4 regions of the Lysinibacillus sp. NPDC097231 genome follow, and region 3 is predicted to be linked to each of the others. Evidence: riboswitches for the same ligand, from Rfam matches in the RefSeq annotation. Region 3 holds a riboswitch; each other region holds the start of a gene.
The links. A riboswitch is a leader RNA that binds a small molecule or an ion and turns the genes downstream of it on or off. The one in region 3 is predicted to bind cobalamin.
Positions count from the first base shown of each region.

Region 1: another riboswitch for cobalamin. It lies ahead of ACIQXF_RS13830 (ribonucleoside-diphosphate reductase subunit alpha); the one in region 3 lies ahead of ACIQXF_RS12820 (FecCD family ABC transporter permease).
Region 2: another riboswitch for cobalamin. It lies ahead of metE (5-methyltetrahydropteroyltriglutamate--homocysteine S-methyltransferase); the one in region 3 lies ahead of ACIQXF_RS12820 (FecCD family ABC transporter permease).
Region 4: another riboswitch for cobalamin. It lies ahead of ACIQXF_RS18925 ((2Fe-2S) ferredoxin domain-containing protein); the one in region 3 lies ahead of ACIQXF_RS12820 (FecCD family ABC transporter permease).

Region 1 covers NZ_JBIWDH010000021.1:62,897-70,550, reverse strand. The annotation lists gene ACIQXF_RS13840 (ABC transporter ATP-binding protein) at 1-1,211, opposite strand, end outside; gene ACIQXF_RS13835 (ribonucleotide-diphosphate reductase subunit beta) at 1,702-2,742, opposite strand; gene ACIQXF_RS13830 (ribonucleoside-diphosphate reductase subunit alpha) at 2,755-4,968, opposite strand; cobalamin riboswitch at 5,134-5,324, opposite strand; gene ACIQXF_RS13825 (hypothetical protein) at 5,435-6,118, opposite strand; gene ACIQXF_RS13820 (ECF transporter S component) at 6,115-6,609, opposite strand; gene ACIQXF_RS13815 (bifunctional adenosylcobinamide kinase/adenosylcobinamide-phosphate guanylyltransferase) at 6,631-7,023, opposite strand; gene ACIQXF_RS13810 (histidine phosphatase family protein) at 6,975-7,571, opposite strand; gene cobS (adenosylcobinamide-GDP ribazoletransferase) at 7,544-7,654, opposite strand, start outside.
Region 2 covers NZ_JBIWDH010000040.1:29,394-37,047, reverse strand. The annotation lists partial or broken gene metE (5-methyltetrahydropteroyltriglutamate--homocysteine S-methyltransferase) at 172-1,605, opposite strand; cobalamin riboswitch at 1,788-1,966, opposite strand; gene ACIQXF_RS19640 (CPBP family intramembrane glutamic endopeptidase) at 2,127-3,005, shown strand; gene ACIQXF_RS19635 (TetR/AcrR family transcriptional regulator) at 3,241-3,813, shown strand; gene ACIQXF_RS19630 (DUF5367 domain-containing protein) at 3,830-4,228, shown strand; gene ACIQXF_RS19625 (VOC family protein) at 4,289-4,651, shown strand; gene ACIQXF_RS19620 (methyl-accepting chemotaxis protein) at 5,411-7,105, opposite strand.
Region 3 covers NZ_JBIWDH010000019.1:31,046-38,699, reverse strand. The annotation lists gene ACIQXF_RS12860 (S-layer homology domain-containing protein) at 1-212, opposite strand, end outside; gene ACIQXF_RS12855 (endonuclease Q family protein) at 304-1,470, opposite strand; gene ACIQXF_RS12850 (hypothetical protein) at 1,585-1,755, opposite strand; gene ACIQXF_RS12845 (TetR/AcrR family transcriptional regulator) at 1,902-2,480, shown strand; gene ACIQXF_RS12840 (DMT family transporter) at 2,543-2,893, shown strand; gene ACIQXF_RS12835 (DMT family transporter) at 2,893-3,207, shown strand; gene ACIQXF_RS12830 (monooxygenase) at 3,313-3,621, shown strand; gene ACIQXF_RS12825 (heme ABC transporter ATP-binding protein) at 3,797-4,588, opposite strand; gene ACIQXF_RS12820 (FecCD family ABC transporter permease) at 4,594-5,640, opposite strand; cobalamin riboswitch at 5,788-5,979, opposite strand; gene ACIQXF_RS12815 (biotin transporter BioY) at 6,141-6,737, shown strand; gene ACIQXF_RS12810 (NADPH-dependent FMN reductase) at 6,840-7,382, opposite strand; gene ACIQXF_RS12805 (nitroreductase family protein) at 7,446-7,654, opposite strand, start outside.
Region 4 covers NZ_JBIWDH010000038.1:201-7,854, forward strand. The annotation lists gene ACIQXF_RS18905 (energy-coupling factor ABC transporter ATP-binding protein) at 159-995, opposite strand; gene cbiQ (cobalt ECF transporter T component CbiQ) at 998-1,741, opposite strand; gene ACIQXF_RS18915 (energy-coupling factor ABC transporter substrate-binding protein) at 1,773-2,045, opposite strand; gene ACIQXF_RS18920 (energy-coupling factor ABC transporter permease) at 2,047-2,793, opposite strand; cobalamin riboswitch at 3,045-3,229, opposite strand; cobalamin riboswitch at 3,460-3,644, shown strand; gene ACIQXF_RS18925 ((2Fe-2S) ferredoxin domain-containing protein) at 3,785-4,156, shown strand; gene cobJ (precorrin-3B C(17)-methyltransferase) at 4,161-5,831, shown strand; gene ACIQXF_RS18935 (sirohydrochlorin chelatase) at 5,848-6,738, shown strand; gene cobK (precorrin-6A reductase) at 6,735-7,496, shown strand; gene ACIQXF_RS18945 (precorrin-8X methylmutase) at 7,509-7,654, shown strand, end outside.

The sequences.
Region 1 (7,654 bases), on a different contig from region 3:
AATGCATAATCTTTTAATGGCTTACCATCCAAGCGTATTTCACCACTCGTTGGATCAAACAAGCGAGGTAAGAGCTTAACGAGCGTTGATTTTCCGCTACCTGTTTTACCGATGAGTCCTACCGTTTGCCCTGGCTTTACGGAAAATGTAATATTTTTTAGCACATCCTCTGCTGTTTCGTAAAAACGATAGCTCACATTTTGGAAGTCGATCGCTCCTTGAATAGGTATCGTAAGCGCATTTTCTGCTTCCTTAACGGCTACTTCTTTGTTTAAGACGTCCACGATGCGCTCTGCTGATGGAACCGCTCGTGCAATTTGCATTAGCACCATGCTCGAGGACATCAAACCATTTAAAATGATCGTTAAATAGTTGATAAAAGCGAGAATCACGCCAACCTTCAATGTACCTGCCTCGACTTTAATTGCACCAAGCCAAAGTGCAGCCACAATCCCGAGATTGACAACGAACATCGTAAACGGCACAAGCACACCAATAATTTGCTCTGCTGTAATAAAGCGTTTGGTAAGGGCATCATTCAGTTCACCGAATTGCTCAATCTGTTGCGTTTCACGACGGAACGCCTTAACAACACGAATCCCTGCTAAATTTTCTTGAAGCTTCGTATTAACACCATCAATCGCCTCTTGAACCCTACGATACAAAACACCTGAATACTTCGTGAAAAAGTACATCGCAATTATTAAGATCGGCACGATAATCAGCAATATGGAAAATAGTTCACGTGCCGTTACAAAAACAATAACGACTGCGCCAATAAATAAAAGAGGCCCACGCACAAAAATACGCAGTGTCATCATAAACGCACGCTGAACACTTTCCACATCACTCGTTAAAATTGTAATAAGCTTCCCTGTCGTAAAAGCGTCACGTTCCTTTGCCGAATACGTCATCATTTTTTCATAAAGTGCCAGACGAACATCTGATGCAAAATGAATCGCTGCCTTCGAGCTATAATACGAGCAACCAATCCCACCAACAAGCCCAAATACAGCACTCATCAGCATCCACACGAACATTTTCAACACATATGGATTGTCGCCATTGGCAATACCCGTATCAATCATATGCTGCATGATTGTGGGTTGAAGCAAATCCATTGTGACTTCAAGCACCATAAGTAGCGGCGCAATCAAGGTAAAAAATTTGTAAGGCCCTAAATACTGCCCTAACTGTTTAACTGCCTTCATTCTTTCGTCTCCGTTCCTTCTAAATCACATTCGCTCTATATTATAACTGAAAATCATTCTCAAGTGGCAATTAATTTTTCGTGTCTCGTAATATTTGAGACACTACTGATAAGTTATGTAGGTGTCGGTAAACATAGCAGTTGTACTTTTTTAGCGGAGGAATTTTCTTTTGGTTGGGGCAGTTCTTTGATGCACCTGAGCGATTTTCTTGCTTACCTGAGCAGTTCTACACTGACCTGAGCGATTTTCTTCCTTACCTGAGCAGTTCTACACTGAACCTGAGCGATTTTTTTACTTACCTGAGCAGTTCTACACTTCTCTTGAGCGATTTTCTTCCTTACCCGAGCAGTTCTACACTTCTCCTGAGCGATTTTCTCTATGACCTAACAGTATTATTGTTGTCACCATAAAAAAAGACTGTAGCATACCCGATATTTTTCGAGTTTGTCTACAGTCTGAACACCTCAATGTATTGCGGTGTTCATGTAAATTACAAATCATCAAAGCCGTTATCTTCTACATTTACCTTTACATATTGACGCGAACGTTGCTCGAAGAAATCTGTTTTTCCTAAGTCAACATCCTCATACGCCTTAATCCACTTCAATGGATTTTTGCGATAGCCCTCAAATGGACGTTCCACGCCAAGCTGATTACAGCGAACATTGGCGTAGAAGTGAACATAATCATGTACATCTTCCACATCGAGGCCATCAACTTTATCGCCAATCACTTCATTTGCCCAATCAATTTCTAGCTGAACGGCTTCACGGAAGATGTCCTGTACTCGTGCTGCTCGTTCAGGTGTATCGTATTCAGGATATTCCTCTAATAGCTCCTGATAAATTTTCACGAATAAATCAACATGTAGTTGTTCATCACGGTTAATATAATTAATCATTGTCGACGTTGCGACCATTTTTTGATTGCGTGCTAAATGATAGAAGAATGCGAAGCCAGAATAGAAGAATAAGCCTTCCAAAATCACATCATAAACAATCGCTTCTAGCATATTTTCAACAGTTGGCTCTTCCGAAAAGGCACGATAGCCCTTAATCACGAAATCATTACGTCGCTCTAACACGGGCTCTGTACGCCAAAAGTCAAATGTACGATCTTGTTCGTCCTTGTTCACAATACTTGATAGCACATAGGAATAAGAGTGATTATGGATAACCTCCTGCTGCGCTAAAATAATCATTAAGGCATTTAGGCTTGAATCTGTTAAATAATCTGCTACTTTCCCCGCAAAATCAGTCTGCACACTATCTAATAATGCCAGTAAGCCAATGATTTTTAAGAAGGATTCTTGCTCGTCAACTGATAGCCCTGGAAACTGCTTGACATCGTTGCTCATATTAATTTCAAATGGTGTCCAGAAGTTACCTAGCATTTTTTTGTACTTTGGATAGGCCCAGCTAAAACGCACATCATCCCAGTTTAAAATGTTAGAAGAGCGTCCGTTCACAATCCCTGTTGAACGGTTTGGTGCATCTTTATCCATAATTTGTCGTTTTGTAATTGTCGTCATTGTTAGTTCCTCCTAGCTTGCGCAAGACTCACATTCTAGCAATTCTACAGATGTTGAGCGTACATAATAAGTCGTTTTTACACCACTCGCCCAGGCATTCATATGCAGTGCTAGTAAATCCTTCGCCTTGATCGTATTTTGCACATATAAATTAAGCGAAATGCCTTGGTCGATATGTCGCGCACGTGCTGCATTTTGCTTGATTGTCCAATTTTGATCGATGAAATAAGCAGATTTATAGTACCAAGTCGTCACTGGCGATAAATCTGGCACAGTTACTGGAATTTTGTAATCCTTCTTCTCCTCTGAATAACTTTTTTGGAAGATTGGATCGATCGTTGCCGTACTGCCCGCTAAAATGGACGTCGATGAGTTAGGGGCAACAGCCATAACATAGCCATTACGCATGCCGTTTTTCGCCACTTCCTCACGTAACAGCTGCCATTTATCACTGTCATAGCCACGTTTGTCAAAATAGGTACCCGTATGCCAATCTGAGCCTTCGAATAACGGATATGCCCCTTTTTCACGTGCTAATGCGTTAGAAGCACGAATCGTGAAGTAGGCGATCTCCTCATACAGCCTGTCCGCAAATTCTACCGCTTCATCCGACTCCCATTGAATTTCTTTCAGCGCTAATAGATGATGCCAGCCAAATGTGCCAAGTCCAATGCCGCGGTAACGCAAATTCGTGCGTTCTGCCTGCTTCACTGGAATTGTATTTAAGGCAATAACGTTATCTAACATGCGTACTTGAATTGGGATTAAACGTTCTAGGACACCAGCCGGTACAGCTCTGCCTAAATTGATTGAAGATAGGTTACATACAACGAAATCTCCTGGCTTGCGACGTGTCACGATAACATCGTCTTCTAGAGTAATTGATTCGAATTCTGTCGGTGACATATTTTGAAAGACCTCTGTACACAGGTTCGAGCTGTAAATCATCCCTTCATGCTTATTCGGGTTCATGCGATTTACTTCATCACGATAGAACATAAACGGTACGCCAGTTTCTAGCTGGGAGCGCATAATACGCTTCATAATATCGATAGCTGGTACGACTTCACGACTTAATAATGGATTGGCAAGGCATTCTGCATACTTTGCACGGAAGGAACCGTCACCTTTTGTCTCATCGTAGAAATCCTCTAATGAGAAGCCCATCACCTCTCGTACTTCATGTGGGTCAAATAAATGCCAGTCTCCACGTGCCTCCACAGCCTCCATAAATAAATCAGGTAAGCAAAGCCCTGTGAAAATATCGTGGGCACGCAGACGCTCATCCCCATTGTTTAAGCGTAAATCTAAAAACGTAAAGACATCCTTATGCCAAACATCTAGATATACGGCAATAGCTCCTTGTCTTTGTCCTAGTTGATCTACTGACACGGCTGTATTATTCAGCTGTTTAATCCAAGGTAAGACACCACTCGATGCACCTTTAAAGCCTTTAATGGAAGAGCCTCGGCTACGGATTTTGCCCATATACACGCCAATGCCACCTCCGTATTTCGATAAGGTTGCCACATCGGTATTTGTGTCATAGATGCTTTGTAAACTATCATCGACTGTATCGATAAAGCAGCTAGAAAGCTGACCATGTGTTTTCCCTGCATTCGATAGGGTCGGGGTTGCTACCGTCATAAATAAATTGCTCATTGCCCAATAAGATTCTCGTACTTTTTCCAAACGATTTTCTGTTTCATCCTGCATAAGTGTCATCGCAATGACCATCCAACGTTCCTGGGGTAGCTCCACTGGTGTTTTCGTGTAATCACGGACAACATAGCGATCCATTAATGTTTTTAAGCCAATATACGTAAACAATTCATCTCGACTTTGTTCTAAAAAAGAAGCGAGTTCCTGAAGCTCCTGCTCACTATATTTGGTTGTTAGGCTTTCATGATATAAACCAGCCTCTGTATAACGTGCTAATTGTGCTGGGAAAACCTTATAAACATCCTTTACGGCAACACCTCGGCGCATGGCAAACTGATCATATAATTTTTCTAAATAGATTTTCGCTGCCACAAATGTCCAGTACGGCTCCTCTTCATCAATTAGGCTAAGCGTTTGTAAAATCATCGCATCGGCCCATGCTTCAAATGTGGCATTTTCGTTTTTTCGTAGCCATCGATCCGATAACCTTACAAAACTTTCAAGTTCATCCTCCGTGTAACTTTTCTTTAGCTTAGTCATTTGCTGTTCGATTTGAATTGTCATGTAACATTCTCTCCCTTTCTTTCTTCAGACAACACACAAAAAAGCGATCATGCAACATGTATCGGTTGCGTGATCGCTGTAAAATCGGAAATGGAAATGAAGGACATGCACACAAAGAAGTGAGCAAATCTCTCGCCTCCACTTCTCAATCCCCGAAGAATGTGTTGCTGTCTTGAACAACCTGGCAGGTCTCCTGGCTCATGCCTCCTCCAAATGATTGCCTTCCCGTCCGAAAACAGTGGCCTTCTTTAATCATTTGTCAGCACTTACAGTTGCGGGGACAGCTTCGGCTTAAGATGACTCTTTCTCCGAATTCCCTTTTAAACCACATTGGTACCTTTTGTCCAAAATACTATATATTGTGTTTTAACTCCTAAACAAATCTAACATATTGTGTTTATTGTTGCAATAGGCGTTTTGCCCCTTGCAATTTTTAAAGCGTTACTTTTTCTCGAAGCAAGCCCTATTACCATGCAGTTTTACGTAGTTTCTCAAAATTTCTAGGAAAATTTTTTTGTGCCAGCCGCTCTTTTTCTGGATGTATTCCGAGTAAAACGACTGCACATGGCCCTGCCGTTTTTTTCACATCTAACGAGCTTTCGACCCGTTGCTCGCCAAAAAGTCGGGTAAATTCTCCTTGCAGCCCCTTTGAGCCAACTGGCCATACTTGCTGAACGATTTCCCCTTGCCATGCCTGATAAATAGGCTGAAGCTGTGCAACATCCTCAGGCTGTGCAAGGATTTCATTGCCTACAAGTGGCAATCCATATGTATACCAAATAAGGTGTTCAGGCTCATAGTGTGTACGGATTTGCGGCTCACCAAGCATTGTAATCGATAAAGCAGATTGTAAGGTTGGCATATTGGTTTCCGTACTTCCATCTATCTGCGGGCATTTAAGATTAGCCTCATCAAAAACCTGCCGAATCCCTGCCACATAACGAGACCATGCCGCCTCTCCAGAAAAATTAGCTAGTAAAATATGCGATGGTAAAGCATTTGCAGCAAGCTGCTCTAAAAATGTAACACGTGCTGTGAAGTAAGCTGTGAGTTTATCTGGAGCTGACACTACATCTTGTGGCTTTTCTCCAATTGCTGCAGCATTATCTGTAGTAGCAATGAGCTCGCCTATTTTTACAGCATTTCTCAATGTACTCGCCCGTCCTTACGTACAAACACTTTAGAGAGAATCGGCATCACAATGGCAACAATGACTAAATTAATAAGTGTTGCCAATGGCAGACTAGTCAGTGATGCCCAGTAAAATGCCGGACTAATGATAAAATAAAATGGTAATGGTGCTACCACGCCATTTAAAAAAAGTGCGACAGGCCATTTCCAGAAATGCATGCCTTTGTTATGCATCACCCCAAAGACCCAAACTACTATAAACATTTCCGTTGCAATAATCAAATGCAGTGGTCCCAGTGGGAAGCCAGTAGTTAGTGCTGTAATAAAATGCCCAATGACACCTGCAACTCCCGCTAATAATGGTGATAAAAATACAACACTTAAAAATGCAGGAGCAGAGTCCAGCGCAGCAGTCGAAATAAATGTTGGAATTTTAATCACAGCCCCAACAGCACAAATGGCCGCTACCATAGCAGTGAGCGTCAATTTCCTTAATCTTTGTCGATCCATTCCATTTCCTCTTTTCTGATTTTATTTAATGTGTTCCCCAATACCGTACCAAATGCGCACGACACTTTCAGCTTCTGCAAATAAAGCCTGGTACAATCGCCCGCAAGTATCACGTAATAATCGTGCCTGTTTTTCTATCGGCACAACGCCTCGTCCCATATCGGTCACAATAATATACAGTGTACAATTTTCTTCAAGAGCCTTTAGTGTCGTCAAAATAGTTTTGACAAGTGCTTCATCATTGTCTAGGTTTTGTGTCACAAGCCACTTCTCTATGTTTTTAATCACTAGTACATCACATTCAGGAGTCTCATTAGGAATATAGCCATCTGCTAGCTCAACCTTTTGATCAGCAAGCAATGTCATCACATAATCGGTTTTTCCATTATAGGCTCCTCCAATAAAGACATGCATCTTGTTCCCTCCTCCCAAGCCATTCTCGAAAACGTTAAGGTAAACATTTTATCATGTGGTACATTGTACGACCAAAATGGTTGTTCCGTCGGTGCAAAGGCCACAAGCAGTGCTCGAATAACGCCACCATGAACAACAAGATGATAGTCATCTCGATCCTTTGGTAATGCACCAAACCCTTCTATCACACGCTGACAAAATGCATTAAAGCCTTCCCCTTCTGGCGGTGGTGTGAGTATGGGATCATCTAACCAGGCACAATAACGACGATCAGATTTTAATTCCTCATACGTTTTCCCTTCAAATTCTCCAAAATTGGACTCTCGGAATCTACCATCTGACACGTAAATAGCGTTCGGAAAATAATGGGCAGCCGTTTCTTTACAGCGCACTAAATCACTACCATACACCTTTGTCACAGCTTTATCTACAACTCTAAGCAAAGATGTATCCGCTAACGGTGAATCGGTCCAGCCAATATAACGCTTTTCCAAATTCTCCTTTGTCGGTGCATGCCTCATTAAGCGCACAATAACAATGTCACCCACAATACTACCTCCATCCCTTCAATTGATGCACCGAGTAAATCCCCCGAAACCCCACCAAAGTTGCGCACTGTAAATTGTCGAAA
Region 2 (7,654 bases), on a different contig from region 3:
TCTAAGCGTCTGTTTGACTAGTCTATCCATCGCTTCGACCACGTTATCGTCTCTTTCAACCCTGCTACCTTCGCTTAAATTTCTTCTGTAGTTGCCACTTCACTTTTACTATAAAAATTTCTGCCGAATAAAAAGTAAAACCTGACCTCTAAAAAGAAGTCAAGTTTCTTCTTAAAGTATCAATTGTTGGACTTGTTGTCGGAGAGTTTTTGCTGCAGCTACCATATGCGCCAGTGCTGCAACTGTTTCTGATTCCTTCCTTGTTTTTAAACCACAGTCAGGATTCACCCAAAATTGATTTTTTGATAAAACCTGTAAGCTATCCTGCATAATACTCAGCATCTCTTCTTCACTCGGTACACGTGGACTATGAATGTCATAAACGCCTAGCCCAATCCCTTTTTCATATGGATTGACTTGCAGAGAAGAAATCAGCTCGCCATGGCTCCGTGACGTTTCGATTGAAATAACATCAGCATCCAATGCACTAATTGGCTCGATAAAATCATTAAACTCACAATAGCACATATGTGTATGAATTTGTGTTTCATCCTTCACATTAGATGTAGCAAGTTTAAAAGCATTCACTGTCCACTCTAAGTAAGCTCCCCAATTTTCTTTACGAAGTGGCAAGCCCTCTCGTAATGCTGGTTCATCAACCTGAATAATTGAAATACCCGCAGCTTCTAGTGCTTCCATCTCTTTTCGAAGTGCCAAAGCAATCTGATATGATACATCCTTCCGTGAAATATCATCTCGTACAAAGGACCAATTTAAAATTGTCACAGGACCTGTGAGCATCCCCTTTACATAGCGATTCGTTTGGCTTTGGGCATAGGCTGTTTCTTTGACTGTCATTGGTGCTTCCCATGCAACGTCACCGTAAATAATCGGTGGCTTCAAACAGCGAGATCCATATGATACAACCCATGCTTTCTCCGTAAATGCAAAACCTGTAAGTTTTTCCCCGAAATAATACTCAACCATATCTGTGCGCTCAAATTCACCGTGTACAAAAACGTCGATATCTAGTTCCTCTTGAATAGTAATCCAACGCTTTGTCTCTTGCTCGACAAACGCTGCATAATCCTCATTAGAAAGTTGTTTCTTTCGCCATGCACTTCGTATACGTTTGACTTCGTCTGATTGCGGAAAACTCCCAATTGTTGTCGTTGGGAACAACGGTAATTGTAAGGCTAGTTGCTGATGTCAATTGTAAAGATTGTCCCTCATATTCTTGCACAATATAATGATAGTTTGTATTAAACCATTTCGTCATTTCACTAGCCACGGCTTCTTTACTACCGCGAGCTACCCCATAGTATGTTTGTAAATCAACTTTGCCACCCTGCCAATGCGCTTTGGAACTAAGCCAAACATCATTGCCGTATCCAACACTCTGTCATAAAGTGTGAAATCTCCAACAGTTATCATGTCTATGCCGAGGCGAAGCTGCTTGTTTATTCGAGCTAGGCGAATATCCTTTAAATGCTGTAAAAATTCATCCTCTGAAAGCTCATTTTTCCAAAAAGCCTCTAAAGCCTTTTTCCATTCGCGATCCTCTCCGATATACGGATAACCAACTGTAGTACTTGTATACGCCATATTAATCTCTCCTATCATTAAAAATAAAAAAAGCCACTCTCCTTTTTTGGAAAATGGCTGTCATTGCATATCAAAATTAGCTATCAAGAAACAATACGAAATCATTTCAAAATATCGTATTATTCATTGTCGCACAGGGCCGATACGGTCACATCTCACCACCTATTTCCACGTAGGTATTTGGTGTGTACTAGATATTGGCAGGTCTCCTGGCTTCTCATCAACACGCCTCACAGCCTTCCCAGTTTCCCAGTGGCAATTGTGATTTGCTCCGATTTACAGTTGCGGGACAGCGTCGGATTTGCACCGACTTCCCTTTTAAACCAAACTTTCATTTGGCACCAACTCTTACACAATATTTAATTATGTTTTACTATAACATATATTTTTCTGAAAAGTAGATTTATTTTCAGATTTGTTTGATTCAAAATACATCTAAATCATATAGTAATTTAAAAAAAGTCAGTGACCCTTTGCTCAAGGCTTGGGTATGAAAAACTTTTTTAAAAGGAGAATAGAAAATGAACTTAAAGAAAATATTAAATTCTCGACCATTGCTCTCTTTCTTCGTCATGTCATATGTGTTCTCATGGATTACATTAATTCCATTTATCTTATCGCAATGGAACATTTTGCCCAACACTAGTGCTTTTAGTATTTTTTTCACACTTAATTCGTTTGTAGGTCCTTTATTAGCTTCTTATATCATGCATCGCACTATTGGAGGTAAAGAATCCTGGAAAAATGTACTGAAAAAATTAATACAAGTTAAGGTTAAATTTAGATGGTATTTATTCATTTTCATTGGTATTCCTGCTGTGATGTTTCTAGGAATAATTATTTTAAACGGTGGAACAATACCGAGCTTCCACAACCTGACATCTTCATACTTTGTTAGTTATCCAATACTATTTATTCTTATTTTCTTTTTTGGTGGACCATTGTCTGAAGAAATAGGTTGGCGTGGCTTTGCCTTACCACGAATGCAATTAAGATATGGGGCATTAAAGGCATCTTTATTCATTGGAGTTCTATGGGCCTTGTGGCATTTACCTCATTTCTTAACAGTTGCACAAAAGGGAGGACCCGGAACTGAGTTATCTATTTTTTATATCAATTTACCGATCTTTATCTTGTCGTGTATAGCTATTTCAATCATCTTTACTTGGGTTTTCAATCGTACTCAAGAAAACCTATTTATTGTTATCTTGCTACACACCAGTTTAAATACCTTTAGTACAATTCAGCCATATCTATCAAGACCCCTTTTGACTAAAACAGATTTGCCTTTCTTAATAGGGGTTGCATTTCTAGCTCTTCTAATTCTGATCTTTACCCGCGGTACTCTTGGATATATACAGAACAGCAATATGTTACTCGTTAAAGACATTCAAAAGTAAACAAGACTTTCCTTCAACTAGTTAAAAATAGTAACGAAAATTAGACTATGAATAGTTGTTGGAAAATAATATGATCCAGCATTTTTCATACTTCTCTCTTTATAATTAAGACCAAGAAGGCGAAGAAATGCCATATCTTGGTCTTAAAGCTAAAACAAACTTGTAAATAGTGGGATATTATGTTATTTTATAGTTAGTTATCCAACTAACTAATATCAAAGGAGATGTAAAACAAATGGCAAAACCTACTGGTATCGAAAAGTCAGATTTATTAACTGCTGCCAAGCAAAGTTTAGTAGAAAAAGGAATTGAAAAATTCACCTTAAAAGCTGTTGCTGAGCAAGCTGGTGTAACACAAGGAACTATTTATTATCATTTCAAATCAAAAGAGCAAATAATTCTCGAAATTGTCCAAGACATTTGTAAAAATTCTTGGGAGGAAATTCTGACGACCGATCATCAAATGATTCAATCTGCACTTCTCTCTGCAAAAAGTCGATATGAAAATGATGCTTTTTATCATAAATTATTTTTCACTTTATTCGTCTTTGGCTTTACCAACCCGACAATAAAGCAGCAAATTGGACAAATTTTAGAGGCTGAAAATGAACATTTATGTAACGTTTTAAAGAAATTATGGGTTACATCACCAATCGATGGCGTGTCAATGGAAACTTGGAGCATTTTCTTCAACGCCCTTATCGATGGCATAGCTATACAAGTGATGATTCGGAACGATTTCGATGTAGATGCATTCTATCAGCAATTAGAAACGATCCTTCAGACTTTACATCGTCTAGGAAAATAACTGAGGAGGAACCACAATGCCATTCTTTTTATGCTGGGGTTTTGGAATTTGGCTTTTAGCAAGTGCTATATTTCGATTAGTAGGGCATTACTTTTTTACTTTTGAAGAACCTTTCCTCATGATCGCTACTTACATTTTAGCTATTCCACTCGTTTGGATAGCGACAATACCTATTTATTCTTTGAAAAAGATAAAGGGTACAGCGCGATTACTGGCTGCTATCTGTATCGTCTTTCCTGGAATGCTCATCGATGCAGTCGTATTATTAGTTTTCGATAATGTTTTTCCGAGTTTATCGAATGATTTAGATCGTTATTTCGCCTCATGGGTTTTATGGGCCTATTCTCTAATACTACTTACTGGTTTTACAAAGGCTTCATTCGTGGGGAAAAGTACTATTCATTCTTCAAATTAAAGGATTTCGCATTATTATCCTAGAAGTAAGTATCGATGATGAATTAAAGGAGGATAAAAAATGGTTATAGGTCTGCATCACGTTCAAATAACAATTCCAAAAGATGAGGAAGAAAAAGGGAAACATTTTTACTGCCAAGTTTTAGGGCTTAAGGAAATTGAAAAGCCTGACTCGCTAAAAGGACGAGGCGGCTTTTGGTTACAAGTTGGCAATAAAGAGGTACATGTAGGAACAGAGGATGGTTTTGATAGGTTAACAACAAAGGCGCATATTGCTTATCAAGTTAAAAATATAGAGAGCTGGAAAAAAGTATTTGCCGAACATCATATAGAGATTTTCGATTCAGTTCCTATTCCTCATTTTGAACGCTTTGAATTTAGAGATCCCTTCGGTAATCGAGTTGAGATGATTCAGGAAATTTAAATGGTCCCACATATGTTCTGGTCGAAGATACAGTTGAATAGAAGTCATTTCTATTCAACTGATTTTTCGCTAATAAATGAAAGTTCCTGCTGATCTATCCGTCACCTTAGCCAGCGTATCCGGCATTTAAAGACTCCTATCCGGCGATACCTCTGTTCCTTCCGTCGCTCAGAGACTCCTATCCGGCGATGATCTCTTGCCTTCCGTCTCCGCTATTTCTATCCGGCTCCTCGACATTTTTATCCGGCGATACCTCTGTTCCTTCCGTCGCTCAGAGACTTCTATCCGGCGATGATCTCTTGCCTTCCGTCTCCGCTATTTCTATCCAGCTCCTCGACATTTTTATCCGGCGATACCTCTGTTCTTCCCGTCGCTCAGAGACTTCTATCCGGCGGCATCTTTTGCTTTCCGTCGACGCTATTTCTATCAGGCTCTTCGACATTTTTATCCGGCGATACCTCTGTTCTTTCCATCGCTCCGAGACTTCTATCCGGCGGCGATCTCTTGCTTTCCGTCGACGCTATTTCTATCCGGCTTCTCGACATTTTTATCTGTCGATCTCGCTGTTCCTTCCTTCGCTCCGAGACTTCTATCCGGCGATGATCACTTACTTTCCGTCGTTTCATCGCTCTACCTTCACTGTCGCTGCTCTATCTGTCATTTCGGCCTTTCTATCCGTCACTCCAGACATTCTATCCGTCACTTCAACGAAACTTACCATAAAGAAAGCAGCCATTTTTTCAAACGGCTGCGTTCATTCTATAATTTAAATTGTAGAACTTGATTGTTTAAATTTTCGGCCATGATTGCTAATTGCTCGGTATTTCTTGCGATTTCGTCCATTGTTCCTACTGTTTGTTCTACTGTTGCAGTTGTTTGCTCGACACCTGCTGCAGACTCTTCAGAAACAGCAGCGATATCATCAATAGAGTGATTGATCTGCGCTGTCGTTTTGGAAATACCTTGTAAATTTTCAGTAATCCCTTGTATGTTACTAAACATATGATCCACTGCAGAGGCTATATTGTCAAAGGTTGTACGTGTTTCTGTAATTTGCTCTGTACCATTTTTCACTTCTGCGTAGCCTTTTTGTAGTGATGTCGTTACACCGACTGTTTCACTTTGTATGCGTGATACGATCGATGAAATGTCTGTTACGGAAAAGGATACTTGTTCTGCAAGCTTTTTCACTTCATCTGCCACAACCGCAAAGCCTTTTCCTTGTTCCCCTGCTCTAGCCGCTTCTATAGCTGCATTCAACGCTAATAGGTTGGTTTGATTGGCAATATCATCAATGACTGATACTAACTTTGAAATCTCTTGTGATTGCTTATTTAAGCCTTCCACTTTTGCGACAGATTCTTGCACGATTTGATCAATCGCCAGCATTTGTTGTGTGGAGGCATTCATTAGTTGCTGACCACTTACTGTTAGCTGTAATACGTCCCTCGAATGGCCTTCTAAATCTACCCCTTGAGTAGTTGCCTGCTGTACGTTAACGATAAATGAATCCATTATCTGAGCTAGGTCACTTGCATTATGGGCTTGAGATTCTGAACCTCCTGCCAATTCTTGCATCGTCAAAGCGACCTGTTCAGCACCTGTTTTTACTTCTAACGACGATTGGGCAAGCTCTTCACTACTGGCCGCAACATTTTGGGAAACCTCTTGAATCGATCCTATGACTGCATGAAGTTTACTATTCATCACGTTCGCCGATTGCACAAGTAATCCTATTTCATCCCGCATTCTTTCTGGTAGTGGCGGCTGGCTTATGTCGCCCTCTGCCATTTTTGATATTTTACCAATAACTGCTTTTAGTGGACTTGCAATCATATGCGCTGTTATATAAGCGGTTACAATAGCGATTAAAGTAGTCAAAATGCCAATGGATAATCCGAGACGCATCGATACTTTGGACTCGTCAATCATGTCATTTCCAAGCTGATTAATAGATTCCTCTCTGTCTTTGGCGGTATCTTCATAACCCGTTCGAATTTCAACAGCTAGCGTATCAATGGAATTAAGGTTTTGAATGGCTAGCTCTGTGTTGCCCTTATCATACTCATCAAAGACTTTCGTCTGTACGTAATTTCGCCAATCTCTTGCCTTTTCAACTGTCTTATTTAAATTTTCATCGGATAATAATTCTTCTAAAATAGCATTGTTTTTTTCAGCGACTTTAATATAATCCTCGAATTCCTTTTTATACTTTTGATTACCAGTTAATACATAGCTTTTAGCTGCAGCTGTTCTCACACTAATAGAGGAAGCAAGTTTTTCAATTGCTGTTAGTAACTGTAGCTCTTTATGAATTATTTCTTCTCCAGCTGAAACAACTCGCTGATTAGAGAAGTAACTATAGGTATTAAAACTTGCAATGAAAAATACGACTATAAAAAATGCACTTAAAATTTTTGCTCGAATTGTTTTGAACCTAAGCTTCTGCAACATAGCAATTTCCCCTTTCTTTAAACCTGATTAATCCCCTGGATTTCCCTGTATTGTAAGATAATATTACTGTAAATTTATCCTTACTATAACATATCTACTCTTAGCCTCTCATGACTCGAATTATATATTTAATTGTTGATTATTATCAGAAAAGTTCACAATAAATGCGCTTTAATTAGTATTCTATTTATTAAATTATGCTTTTTTATCAGAAACTATCCTTTTTTTGATATGTCGGCAGATAATATAGCGAAATTTCGATGCTCTATCCAATATTCCTATCTAAAGGACAAATTACGTGCATTATGTAGAAAATAGCGATAATCACTCAAGAATTTTTCATTTTAAACAGCAAATCTACAATGAATACATCCCACTGAAACATTTGTAATAAAAATGTAAAGTGAGGCGACGAAGCCTGTCATACCAAGCATTAAAGTCTATTCGAGTAAGAGCATGGTAACATTTACCTCGAAGAAGCCCTAGTTTTTCATGCTACGATTAATTCCAATGGCGAGCCAAATCAGGATTAATCCTAACAATAGCTTC
Region 3 (7,654 bases):
TGTGCAACAAAATCTGCATAACCTAATCCAATTATCCCAAATTCATTCATGCCATGTGCCAAGGAATCACCAAGTGCTACGTAGTCTGCCTGCACTACCCAGCTTGGAGCTATAAGGTCTCTCTGCTCCTCAGCACTCACTCCCACCGGTACTGCTAATTGTAATGTCAGTATACTAGCTGCTAAAAAACGAAATTTCTTGGATAATCTCATACCCTCACTCCTCCAACTTCTAATAATTACTATTTTAATAGATGGAGGATAAAAATGGGTTAAATAATAATAAATTGTTTTCCTCTATTTTCTATTCAATCTGTATTTTCCCGTAAACACCCCCACCTCCAATTTCAATCGCTAATTGACCAGTTCTTGCTAAATCGATCATCATTGCAATTTTATGTGGCACGATTTGTTCGAGCTGTTGTAGTGAAACTCGATGCAAGATGTTCATTTCAGAACCAAATGCTTGTACTAATCTATCCATCATTTTGGGCCCTAAGCCAGGAATAAAATCCAGTGGTACTTGATGAATATATGGTGGTCGAACACGTTTATCTGTAAATTGCTCTGATAGCTCTTTAATACGTAATGCAACACCCTTTATTATTTGAGTACTTTCACAGTTTGTACAGATTGTTGCCGCATTACCAAGTTGTTCACCACATTTTACGCAGACAGTCTGATGATATTTGCCGAGCAATGGATTTAAGCCATAATTGGCCGTTACTGCTCGACCTTGCTGTTCATGAAGTGCCTTCTTTAACTCAGTAAAATTGGCATCAGATAACCGTAATTTTTGATACTCACGTGCCATCTTTCCTAGAGAGTGTGCATCAGAATTGCTGACAAATGTATACGCTTGAAGCTCACGGATATTACTTACCATATCGGTATCAGAGCTTAAACCAAGTTCAATTGCATCTATAAGCTGTGGGTCGAACACTTCAGTTAAACTTCGATGCACCCCTTTACCAAACAAGCTTTTAAATGGCGTAAAAACATGCGCTGGAATAAAAAGTCCTCCTAACTCATGAACCTTCTGTTGTAATATTTGACCATCACAATATATTCGTTGAGAGCTTAAATGGATATTTTTCATATAATTAGACATCCAATTTGAGAATTCCCTCATAAGCTTAAGCGTTGGAAAATAGGCAAGTACATGGATAGGCCCAAGACAATGTTGATCATAAATTTCAATTTCACTACCAGGGATAAGCGTTGTTTCCTGGTAACGAAGCCCTCCTTGTGGCAACTCCTTCAGATGGCCTTGTTCAATCATCTCTATCATCTCAGCTAGAACCTCTGGTGAATGACAATCAATAATCCCAATAATATCTAGACCTTTTCTAGCACTAGCCGTCTCTAGAATTCTTGCTAATGTGAGTGTTTTACTGCCAGTAATTTTGACAGCTCGTCCGCTAGAGGTACGTCCAATATGAATATGTAAATCTGCATAAAATTCTTTCATCATTGTAACCACTCCCATTATTTTTTGCTCACTACCTGTAGATGTGGTGAGCTGAATAAAGATAAAATGAAAAAACCTCACATTGCTGCAAGGTATTTCTCATTTCTCTAATCATTATGATGGATGATTGCTATGAGTGCTATTATTTGTCTCATAGGAACCCGAGCCCTGTGATGGCATTGACGAAGAATCATATGCCACTAATGTCACTCCAATGTTCTTTTCTAGCTCATTAATTTTTTCCAGCTGTTGCTGATCTAGTTGCGCAATCTTTATCTCTTCCACTATCCTCAAATCCTTTCATGAATAAAGTTCCCCGAATAACAATACATATACATAAAAAATAATGACTGATTGTCAGTCATTTTCTTTGACTTTATTTCAGCTATTTTGTAACATATTAAATAAGCAGGCCAAAAGCGAGGGATTTCATGTCAAAGGAAGAGAAAATTATTCAAGCTGCAATTGACGTTTTTTGTGAAAAAGGAATTGAAAAGACAAAGGTTTCTGATATCGTAAAAGCTGCAGGTATCGCGCAAGGGACATTTTATCTTTACTTCCCATCACGACTTTCAGTTATGCCAGCCATTGCGAAAGTTATGGTTGAAAAAATTATTGCTGCTATTAACGATGGTATTTCAACACAGGAACCTTTTGCAAAGCAGCTTGAAAAAGTGGTCGATATTGTTTTTTCCCTAACAGAGGAATATCGAGATGTTTTTGCACTTATCTATGCCGGTATTACACAAACTGAGCATATGAAAGAATGGGAAAATATCTATGCACCCTATTACGAATGGATGAATCATTTCTTATATGAAGCACAACAACAAGGAACGATACGCGCTTCTCTAAATACTACACGTTCATCTAAGCTTATCATCGGTCTAGTAGAATCTGCTGCTGAACAAATTTATTTGTATGATGACAGTGAAGAAGAAACAATTAGATTTCAAAAGCTTGAGCTCCTCGACTTTTTACATCATGCACTCGGTTTACGTCACATATAAAGTGACGTTATTTTTTAAATTAAAAATGACTGAATGTCAGTCATAAAGGGATGAATATTACTATGCAAAAAGATTGGATATACGTTGGACTAACTAGTTTGTTTGAATTATTTTGGATTTTTGGCTTTAATGCCGCTTATTCTTGGTGGCATTGGGTTATTATTGTGTCATTAATTGCGTTGGATTTTCACTTCTTATCGAAGGCTTGTGAAAACCTACCTACAGGAACAGTTTATGCGATTTTTGCTGGAATAGGTACAATTGGTACTACGTTAATGGACATTTTTATTTTTGATGGTGAGTTTAATGCCGTTAAGGGTATTTTCATGTTTATTTTAGTATTGGGTGTTATTGGTCTTAAATTAGCGGATAACTCTTCAGATTATGATGACAAGAAAGGAGCTAATGCATAATGGGATGGTTACTTGTTTTATTAGCCGCAATCTCAGAAATTATCGGTGTTGTAGGTTTACGTTTTTACAGTCAGAATAAAACAATACGTAATTTATTAATATATGTAGGTGGTTTTGGACTGTCCTTTGTGCTTTTATACGCATCCTTTAACTATTTACAGTTAAGCATTGCCTATGTAGTATGGATTGGTATAGGTACAGTCGGTGCTGTCCTTGTGAATATTATTTTCTTTGGTGAATCTAAAAACCTGACTCGTATTATTAGTATCATTGCCATTATCATTGGTGTGGCAGGCTTAAAAGCAGTATCTTAATTATATAGTGAGAACTTCTTTTATTAAAAATTTGTTTTTTCGCTGAAACTATATTTTATAATTGCATTAATATAATGCATCCTTAAGGAAAAGGAGTTTTGATGAATGGTTTATTTGTTACAGGTTGACTTTACTATGGACGGTCCTTTTGGCGCTGAGATGTCTGAAGGATTTAAGGACTTAGCGCATAGCATTAATAATGAGGAAGGGGTTATCTGGAAAATTTGGACTGAGAATGCGTTAGCTAAAGAAGCAGGTGGAATTTATTTATTCGAAACAAAAGAAAGTGCTGAAAAGTATTTAACTATGCACTCCGCCCGCCTTACAAGCTTTGGTATAACAAATATTCGTGGCAAAATATTTGAGGTTAATGAAGTATTATCTTCTATTAACCACGGTCCTATCCATCAATAATCTTCTTGGGGATGTCCAATAAGTCTTTTTTTATTGTGAAATTGAATTGCCCCTATCAGTAGGCAAAGGCGGCTTGAGTCCTAAATACCAGTGGACTCAAGCCGTTTAATCATTTCTGACAGCGATGGTTATTATATTGTGTCATTCTTGCTCCATGAATGAGGGTGAGTATGTATCAATTAGATTTACGGAGTTTTGTGAATTGCTCAGAGACATACGTTAAATAAGGTTTACCTGTAAGTGGATGTGTTTGAATGTCGGCATAAACACCAAATACATCTTGCAATAATTGTGGCGTAAGCACCTCTTCAGGTGTTCCATTACAGACAATTCGACCTTGCTGTAAGACATAAATTTGATCGCAATACATAGAGGCAATGTTCAAATCATGTAATGCAGCAACAACTGTTAAATGTAAGGTTTGAATTAGATCCATGAGCTGTAATTGATGTTGAATATCTAGATGATTTGTAGGCTCATCTAAAATAAGTACTTGTGCTTGCTGAGCGAGCGCACGAGCAACCATCACTCGCTTTTTTTCTCCGCCTGAAAGAGAACTGAAGCTACGTTTTTCTAAATGAGTGATGCCTGTTTGGTTTAGTGCTTCTTTTACTATTTGAAAATCACGTTCTTGATCTAGCTCCAATAGTTTTTTATGAGGTGTTCTTCCCATACTCACTAAATCATGTACAGTAAAATCGAATAAAACTGGTGTTTCTTGACTCACAACCGCTAAATTTTTAGCAAGGGTTTTACTCGATTGCTTTAATATATCTTGTTCATTTAACAAAACTGTTCCACTTTCTGGTTTAAAAAAACGGTACATATTCTTTAATAACGTTGACTTTCCACTACCGTTAGGGCCAATTAGCCCAACAAATTGCTTTTCCTTTATTTGAATACTTACATCATGTAATATACGTTGATCAAAAACGGAGAAAGATACTTGTTTTGCTTCTAATGTCATCTGCTTTAATCTCCTTCACCGAAAGAATAATTGTTGCGGCGTAGTAACCAAATGAAGAATGGACCTCCACAAAAAGCCGTGATAATTCCAATTGGCATTTCTTCAGGAGCAATTAAAATTCGGGCAATTGCATCTGCCCAAACTAAGAAAATCCCCCCTAATAAGGCGCTAATCGGGATGACATATTTATAGTTTGAGCCTACTATTATCCGTACAATATGTGGAATGATTAAACCGACAAATCCGATTGAGCCACTAACTGCAACAAGCACACCCGTTAATAGAGATACTAATAGGATAAGCTGCAATCGAAATTGCTGTAGGTTAACTCCTAATGTAACTGCGGCCTCTTCTCCAAGAAGCAATAAATTTAAACTTCGATAGTGGAGCCACAGTAAGACACATACAGCAATAAAAATAACAATCGGAATGAATAGATTACTCCACTTCGCGCCAGCTAAGCTTCCTAGCATCCAAAACATGACGGCTTTCATTCCCCCCTCTTGCTTCGACGTCATTAGTATAAAGTTTGAAATAGCGGATAAAACAAACGACACCGCCATCCCTGCAAGTAAAAGTCGAAAGATAGAAATCCTTCCTCCAACACGGGAAAGGAAGAAAACTAACCCCATCGCTGCGAGGGAACCTAAAAATGCAGATACGGAAAGAGCGTAAGTACCTAGAAATGAAAAGGCACCTAAAATGATGACAGCTGTAGCACCAACCGCCGCACCGGAAGAAATTCCTAAGATATACGGTTCAGCAATGGAGTTACGAACAAGTGCCTGAATAGCTGCTCCTGCTATCGCCAAGCCTGCACCAACGATAGCGGCAAGCAATACACGTGGAACTCGTATTTGCCAAATGATAATTTCCTGTGAGCGGCTCCAATCTTGCTCGATTGAATTTTGTATAATCGGGATTTTAGACAGAATTACCTTCCATACATAAATTGGCGTAACAGAAACCGATCCGACCATGATAGCTATCGTCATGGAAATAATAAGAACTACTAGAAGGATCGCTGATAATAACATAAATTTTTTGTTCATCTGCTTATTAACTCCTAAGAAATCATAATAGATATGAAGCAATAAAAAAGGGTATTCCATGCAAATTACGCATAGAAATACCCTAGATTCAACAAAATCAGAAAAATTACCTTCTTTTGTCCGTAATTGCGTTCATCCTCGTGGGCATTACAGGTATCACTAATTGGCAGGTCTCCTGGCTTCGAATCAACGTTACTATGATTGCCTTCCCATTTAGAACAGTGGCTAAATCATCATAGAACTCATCGTTACAGTTGCGGGACAGCGTCGGATTTACACCGACTTCCCTTTTAAGCGACACGTTGTAAAAAATGTCACACCATTAGTATTTGATATTTTAAAATTATGACGATTCTATCATACATTTTAATAGTTAGTCTATAACTAACAGTGATTGAGTAACTTCAGCCCCTTTGTGTTAACCAATAATAAAAATTAAGTTGACACGAATACTTTATTTTTTTAAACTATTTTTAACATTACTATTAAGAGGTGAAATGATGTCAACAGTTGCGGAACACTCACATCACAAGTTAAGAACAGTAGATATTGCATATATTGGATTATTCTCAACCTTGATGATGATTGGCGCTAATATTACTTCCATTGTACCTTTCATGAGTATTGGTGGCGTACCTATCACACTACAAACATTTTTTACTATTTTAGCAGGACTTATTCTTGGTAGTAGAAAAGGTGCGCTCGCTTGTACTGTTTATATGTGCATCGGTTTAGCTGGCGCACCTGTCTTTGCACGTTTTAGTGGAGGCTTTGGACAAATATTAAGTCCTACATTTGGTTTTATCGTCACGTTTATTTTAGCTGCATTTGTCGCAGGGCTTATTGTAGAGCGCGGTGGAACAAAAAAAAGCTATGTTGTTGCTGCATTAATAGCAACAGCCATTAATTACTTACTAGGGACAAATTGGATGTACTTTGCCTACAAACTATGGGCTAGTGCTCCAGATGCCTTCAATTATAAGATGGCTTGGCTTTGGATGATGCCTCCATTACCAAAGGATATTATGTTAGCTATATTCGCGGGTATTTTTGCATACCGACTTCAAAAGGTATTAAAAATAATCCCCATTAAATAACATTTTCCATCTTTAACCTCTAGCTAATTACGTTCTATCCGTTTCTAGAAGTAAAAATAAGAAATGCCATAAGCAGACGTATACTTATGGCATTTCTTATTTTTATAGGTATTTTCTTACCCAATTTATGAAGTTGTCAATCACTACATCAAGGAATTCTATAGTACCCTCATCTGTTAAATTGCCTTCTGCATCAAATTTAGTATGCACAGCACCAATATAAACGTCATTACCACTAAGTAATGGTGAATTCACACCAGGTGAGAATAGAATATCTCGTAAATGTAATTGTGCTTTAACAGTACCTAAATTACCCATTGATGCCCCCATCATGAACGACGGTTTGCCAATCAATACTTGGTCTACACGAGATAACCAATCAATTGCGTTAACCATAACACCCGGCACAGTACCATTATATTCTGGTGTCACCCATAGTACTGCATCTGCTGCTTTTACTTTTGCTTTAAAATCAAGCACTGTTTGCGGTGCTTCGTTTTCGATATCTTGGTTATACATTGGTAGATCATTTAAGCTTAATACTTCAAGCTCAAATTTCTCTGCATAATGTTTTTGAATAAATTTAGCTAAATGCATATTATATGATTCTTTACGGATACTCCCTACGATTGCTACTACTTTCATGATGCTTCCTCCTAAATGTACATTCTTCATATTATTTGTAAAGCCACTTTATTTTATGCAGCACTAATAATAGGTTGCAAATTCCTCTACTGGTTTACGATAACCACGTAAGCGGCGGCTGCTTTCTTTTTCTTTGCCTATTGTCATCATTAGTGCTATTTCATGTGTTTCTGGAACATTGAAAAGTGCTCTCATTTGTCGCTGATCGAAGCCAATCATTGGACATGTATCCCATCCGCGATTTTTGGCCGCCAGCATAAATAACATGGCTG
Region 4 (7,654 bases), on a different contig from region 3:
AAACGCTCAGGTACAAGAGAAAACCGCTCCGTTCATCAAAAGAACCGCTCAGGTACAAGAGAAAACCGCCGCTCCGGTCACTCAAAAGAATTGCTCAGTCCCAAGTACTAATAGGCGTATCTCTAATGTGTTAGAAAATGCATTATAAGCTACAAGCGTTAAAGCTGCTCAATAAGTCTCTGTAAATCATCTTTCGAACGAGGCATTTTTATGTTTTTCTCAAATAATTTCTTCTGTTGCAAGGCAATCGCCATTTCAAAGACCCATGGGCGCTCTAGATGGGCTTTTTCAAGTAATTCCTCTTGGTAGAAGAGTTCAACAGGATCCCCATTATAAATGATTTTTCCAGCTTCCATAACAATTATTTGATCTGCCCATTCATAGGCCAAAGGGATGTCATGGGTCGCCATTAAGATGGTACGTTCCTCATTCTCTAATTTCGCTAAATACTGTAAAACTTGAGCAGCATAATAATTATCTAATCCAGCTGTAGGTTCATCTAATAATAGAACAGATGGTTCCATGGCTAGTACACCAGCCATTGCGACACGTTTTTTCTGTCCGACACTTAAAAAATGTATCGGTTTATCGAGCAACGCTTCAACCTCAGTTTGAGCAACAGCCCATGCTATTTTCTCTTCAATCTTTTCAGTAGTCCAACCAAGATTCAAAGGTCCAAACGCAATATCCTGCTTAACGGTACCAGAAAAAAGCTGGTTGTCCGCATCCTGAAAAACAATACCAACCTGCTGACGTAATTCTTTTAATGCTTTTCTGCTATAGTGAAGTTCTTTACCACAAAAGGATATACTGCCAGTAGTTGGCTGTAAAATGCCATTTAAATGCTGAAACAACGTCGATTTTCCGGCTCCGTTATGACCAAGTAAGGCAATTTTTTTGCCCTTTGGAATTTGCAGTGAAATATCTGTTAATGCATGAGTTCCATCTGCATAGGCATAGGATAATTGTTTTAATTCAAAGTATAAATCTGTCATCATTAGAAAACCCCTCCATAAATGATGAGAAATACAAAAATAGCGGCAATCCCAAACCAGTTTTTCGTGCTATAGGTAACATCCTCTTGCCAATAAACAGTTTCACCACCGCGTGCCTGCATCGCATTGTTTAGTTCACGACTTCGTTGGAACATCTCAGCTAATAACGCCGCAATCAGCATTGATACAGAGCGTAGCCATTGCTTAGGGGAGTGGTAACCAAGCCGAGCCTGCTGAGCGAGGTGAATTTTTTGCATGCTGTCTAGAAAAATAAAAATAAAACGATACGTTAATTCTACTAGCTCCACGAATAAAACGGGAAGCCGCCATTGTCGCAGAACATGACAAATAGATTGTACGGATGTCGTGAGAATTAAAAAATATAAACAGCTAATGCTACCAAGAACGATGAAGAAAAGCTGCTTTGCTGTTTCTATGCTCGCGCTACCGACAAAAATGGTCAGACCTTTAAAAGAAAATGACCAAATGTAAGTAGGGAGCGTGCTTGTCGAGGGCGCTATAGAAATTAAAATGGACACTAAGCTAGACAGTAAAAAAAATCCCGGTAGCAATAGTAATTTTACGTAATATTTAATAGGGATTTTTGCGCCTACAATGATAAAAGCACTCATTACAATAAATGTAATGAGTGAAATCCGTTCATCTCTCATGATAAGCGACAATAATAGTAATCCTAGGGAAAATGTCATTTTTTCTAGCGGATGAATCGATACTAGCTTATTCAAATATGCATACTTGTCAATGAGTAACATCGGCTTAACCCTCTTTATGTTTGCCGCGCATCAAGCCGATAAAATAGCCGATAAAACCAGCGCCTATAGCAGCTTGTAGTGCGAATAATAAGCTTTCAATTTCACCACTTGGTGGCTCCCATAAGCTTTCAAACCATGGCTCGTAGTCAGCATTTATTTCACCAATTGCTGCTTCCGCTTCACCGTCAGCCCCTTCAAATTCTGCTCCCTTTTGTACGAAAAGTGGGATGATTGCCAATAACACAACAATTGCTAATAACAGTAGATTTTTTTTCATTCTAGTGTGCCTCCTTTGTTGAGAAAACACGTAAGGCTTTTAATTCGCTCACATTGTATTTTTTCAAGAAATTTATCACGACTACTGTTAAAATCCCTTCACTAACAGCAAGCGGAATTTGAGTTATCGCAAATATACCAGCGAACTTTGTAAATGAAGCCATAAAGCCTCCTACCTCAGAAGGGAAGGCAAGAGCTAGTTGTACCGAAGTGATAACATATGTACCTAGATCACCAAGCATTGCAGCTAAAAACACAGCTACAGAAAACGATAAACCCATTTTTTGCGAGCCTTTAAATACATAATAAGCAATTATCGGGCCAGCAATTGCCATGGAAAAGGCGTTTGCACCTAAAGTTGTAAGCCCCCCATGTGCTAAAAGTAAAGCTTGGAATAATAATACGATTGTTCCAATTACACTCATAGCCAATGGTCCAAAAAGAACAGTACCAAGCCCAACACCAGTTGGGTGCGAGCAACTTCCCGTTACAGACGGGATCTTTAATGCTGAAAGCACAAATGCAAAGGCACCTGATAGACCTAGTATCATTTTTGTTTCAGGATTTTCATCAATTGTTTTGCGAATTGAACGTAATCCTAAAATAATAAATGGAATCGAAATGACCCACCAAAAAATGGCCCATTCCATTGGTAAAAAGCCCTCCATGATATGCATGGCGAATGCACGATTTGGCACGAATAAAAATGCCAGTAAGAAATAACTAAGTTTCCAACCAGAGAATTTCAATATTGCTCCTCCTCACATTTAATTTTTTCGATTGTAGCGTGCGTTAATCAATTTCGCCTTAGCGTAATTGTTGCTGGCGCTTCGCTTTCGCACAGAAAACATTTGTTGCTGGCGCTTCGCTTTCGCTACAGAAAACATTTGTTGAATAAAGATAAAAAAAAAGCACTTCTCCGAAATTGGAAAAGTGCATAGCTAAAAAAGCAAATAAAATTCTAATCTGCTTAGCCGCACACCCATCCTCGTAGGCTGAAACGATCACATATTTTTCGGCAGGTCTCCTGGCTTTAGTTCATCGTTTTATAGGTCTTCCCATCTCTTTGACAGTGACATCATCTATAAAACTCCCTAGTACAGTGGCGGGACCGCGCCGGACTTAAACCGGCTTCCCTTTTAAGCGAAATGGTTATCATTCCGCACCGAAAAAAGATGAAATTGTGAGATTTCACGACAAAGTGTAACACGCTTTTCCATAAATATGCTATCTTTTTTATGAAAAAAATTTTTAAATTAAATGTCAATGTAGAAAATTTTAAAAATGTTCCCTCTTTGGATATTTGATGGGTATTTTAATAAAAATGTCACAAATAAAAAAAGAAATATTGAAATTTTAAAATAATAAGACTATGATAGAAACAGTTTTCTATTCATTTACCAGAAATATAATTTAATATAAAAACATCAATAAGTGCTCGATTACTTCGAGATAATAGGGAAATCGGTGAGAATCCGATACAGCCCCCGCTACTGTAATAGCTGATGAAATCGCAAAAGCCACTAGTTTGAAACTTGGGAAGGCGCGAAAGTAAAAGGAAGCTTAAGTCAGGAAACCTGCTTATATGATGATGCATGTAAACTTTTCGGAGGGAGAAGTTGAAGCGAGAGCGAGTACCTGTATATATTCGTTTTTATTTAGCTTCTACAAAACCTTTACTCTTCGTCTAGAGTAAAGGTTTTTTTCTTTTTCCTAAAAGTATTTGAGGGGAGAACAACGATGACAACTTGGAATTTAGAGGGTATGAAAACGCATCTTTTTATTTGCAACGGCAGTAGCTGTATGAATAAAGATGCAGAGGACATTACCCAAGCTATCCGTGACGAAATACAGATACAAGCGCTTGATAAAGAAATACATACGACAAGAACACGTTGTAATGGCAGATGCAAGGATGCTTGTGTTGTCATTGCCTATCCACAAGGGAATTGGTACCGTGTGCCGACAACGGAGCATGGAAGAGCCCTGGTGCAAGATTTACAGCATGAACTATTACATCAGGAGCATGTCTTTACACTTCGTGAAGGTACGTTACAGCGGACAGCTCAAACGACAGCTATTAAAGGCATCGAAAAGGTGAAAGAGGGGTAACAACATGGCGCAAAAAGGGAAGATTTTCGTAGTTGGCTTTGGACCTGGAGATTTTAATCATATTACGCATCGTGCTGTAGAGGCATTACAGCAAAGTGATATGATCATTGGCTATAAAACCTATGTGGAGCTTATTCAGGATTTAGTAAGTGCCAAGGCGATCGTTAGTACAGGTATGACAGAAGAAGTTTCACGTGCACAGGAAGCGGTGCGCCAAGCGGAGGCAGGGAGTATCGTATCGGTTATTTCCAGTGGTGATTCAGGTGTTTATGGAATGGCTGGATTAGTGTATGAGGTATTAATCGAGCTAGGTTGGACAGAAGCAACTGGTGTTGAGGTAGAGATTGTTCCAGGTATTTCTGCTATTAATTCGTGTGCTAGTTTACTAGGTGCTCCGATTATGCATGATGCCTGTACCATTAGTTTGAGTGACCATTTAACACCTTGGAATTTAATTGCGAAACGAGTAGAAGCTGCTGCAATGGCGGATTTTGTTATTGCACTTTATAACCCAAAGAGTGGTCGTCGTACGAGACAAATTGTAGAGGCACAGCGAATTTTATTAGAATATCGTTCGCCAGATACACCGGTGGGACTTGTCAAAAGCGCGTATCGTGACCGCCAGGAAATTACGATGACCACTTTAGCAGAAATGCTTAAACATGATATCGGCATGTTGACAACGGTTATTATCGGGAATTCATCTACGTTCTTCTATGACAATAAAATGATTACACCGCGTGGATATCAGCGCAAATATACACTTGGTGAAGAAAAACAACCGCTACGACCACATCAACGTCTGAGAGAAGAAAATGAACCATGGGCAATGAATCAAGAAACAGGACAAGCGCGTAATGATTTTGCGACAGACCCAAATGCAAATCGTATACAGCCCAGTTTAGCTATAACACCTGATCCAAATCCTAAAAAAACATCACTTGAAATGGCGACAAAAGCTCTAGCGATGGTGAAGGGAACGGATGCCGTAAAGATAACACCTAAGCTTGTTCAACAACAAATTGAATCCATTTTTGAATTAGCTGTTAGTCCAGGGGTAGCCAATAAGTTTTTTACGCCTCAACAAATGATGACGTTAGCTGAGGTAGTTGGAGAAGAAGGAACGATGGAGTATACACCAGACCATCAAATTCATTTGAAAATTCCAACGACTGAACCAGAAGAGATTACAGCAAAGCTCCATGAAGTGGGCTTTTTACTAGCACCAATTGGTGATGTGCTGTCACTAAAGGCTTGTGATTTCTGTTATGGGGAAAAGACCGATTCGATTCCATATGCCGAAGAAATTCAAGAAAAGCTTGGAGGTTTGTCATTACCGAAAACATTAAATATTGGCTTTAATGGCTGCGGAATGGCATGTTATCGCGCAGTATTTGATGATATTGGCATTGTTTATCGTAAAAGTAAATTTGATGTTTTTATTGGTGCTAAGCCAGTTGGTCGTACAGCACATGCGGCGCAGCCTGTTGTGGAGGGCTTAGAACCTGAACAGCTGATCCCGCTTATCACAAATATTATTGAAGAGTATAAAGCAAATGCACATCCAAATGAACGTTTGTTTAAATACTTTAAGCGTGTAAAAAAGATACTACATTTTACGTATCAGGATATGTCTTCAAAAATAAAAGTAGAGCCAGCTCCGTGCGGCGATTAGTGAGGAGTTATTGATAATGAAAGCAATTTTATTTGTCGGCCATGGGAGCCGTTTAGCAGCAGGAAATGATGAGGTACGCACGTTTATCAAGCAAATGACACCTCGTATTGATGCTAGCTTTTTAGTAGAAACATGTTTCCTAGAGTTTGCTTCACCAAATATTGAAGAAGGTATTACAAATTGTGTGAAGAAGGGTGCAACAGAGGTGCATGTGATTCCGATTATTCTGCTTCATGCTGGACATTCAAAACTGCATATTCCTGCAGAAATCGAACATGCACGCGAGCACTATCCACATATTACATTCACATATGGGCAAACAATCGGTATCCATGAAGAAATATTTGCTATTTTAGAGGATCGTTTAGCTGAAATCGGTTTTAATGCTGAAGAAGAGCATAAGGATACAGCGATTTTATTAATTGCACGAGGGGGTAGTGACCCTTATGCGAATGGAGATTTTTATAAAATTACGCGTCTTTTATGGGAAAAGCTACCTGTTCAGTATGTGGAAAGTGCCTTTATGGGTGTAACAGATCCTCGTGTTGAAGAGGGAATGGAACGCTGTGTCAAACTTGGTGCAAAAAAAATCATTATGCTACCGTACTTTTTATTCACTGGTATCTTAATGGAACGTATGAATGTTATGAGCAAGCAATTTAACGAAAAATATCCAGAATGTGATATTCAAATTGCTAACTATTTTGGCTATCATGAACGCTTACAAAATGTGTTATTAGAGCGTATTGAGCAAGCAGTGAATGGTACATCGACAGGTATGCAGGATTTAGAAAATTATCGTGCCTATGCGGCGGTACATGGACATGCACATCATCATCACCATCATGACCACGATCATGGACATGACCATCATCACCATGATCATGCAGAGGAGACAGTGAAATGATTTTCATGTTGGCAGGGACGAGTGATGCCAGGAATTTAGCACTTGAATTACAGTCAGCGGGATTTGCTGTGACGGCAACGGTCGTTACTGAATCAGCAGCCTCAAGCCTTGCAGAAGTGGGACTTCCACATTTGATCGGTCGATTAACGGCGGAGGAAATGACAACAATTATTACGGAACAAGGGTACCGTTTAGTTGTAGATGCCTCCCATCCATTTGCCGAAGAAGCTTCAAAAAATGCTATGGCTGCGGCTGAGCAAGCAAATGTTCCGTATATTCGCTATGAACGTGCGCACGAGCACTATTCCCATACTCTTATTACGGTTGTGAAAGATTATGAGGAGGCTGCAAATTTAGCAGCGGAAAAACGTGGAGTCATTATGCTAACAACGGGCAGTAAAACGCTGGCGACATTTACAAAGGTGTTACATGGCTTAGAAAATACACGACTGATTGCACGTATGCTTCCTCGACTCGATAATATGGAAAAATGTGAGGCACTTGGTGTGGCTCAAAGAGATATTGTTGCTATACAGGGCCCTTTTTCAAAGGAATTAAATGAAGCTCTATTCCGTCAGTACGATGTGACATTAATGATTACAAAAGAGAGTGGTAAAGTTGGCTCTGTCGATGAAAAGCTAGAGGCTGCTCTCGCATGTGGCATTGAAACGATTTTAATCGCAAGACCAAATATTAAATATGGGCAGCAGTATTCAACATTTGAGGAAGTACAACAGGCTGTCCAAAACACAATTTAGGAGGCAATCCAGATGGACTTTAAAACAGATTTTAAACCACTAACAGTAGACCCAGACAAAATTTACGATTATAGTTTTTCGATTATTGCTGAGGAGATGGGCGAACATGATTTCTCAGAAGATGAGTGGAAAATTGTTCGTCGTATCATCCATGCATC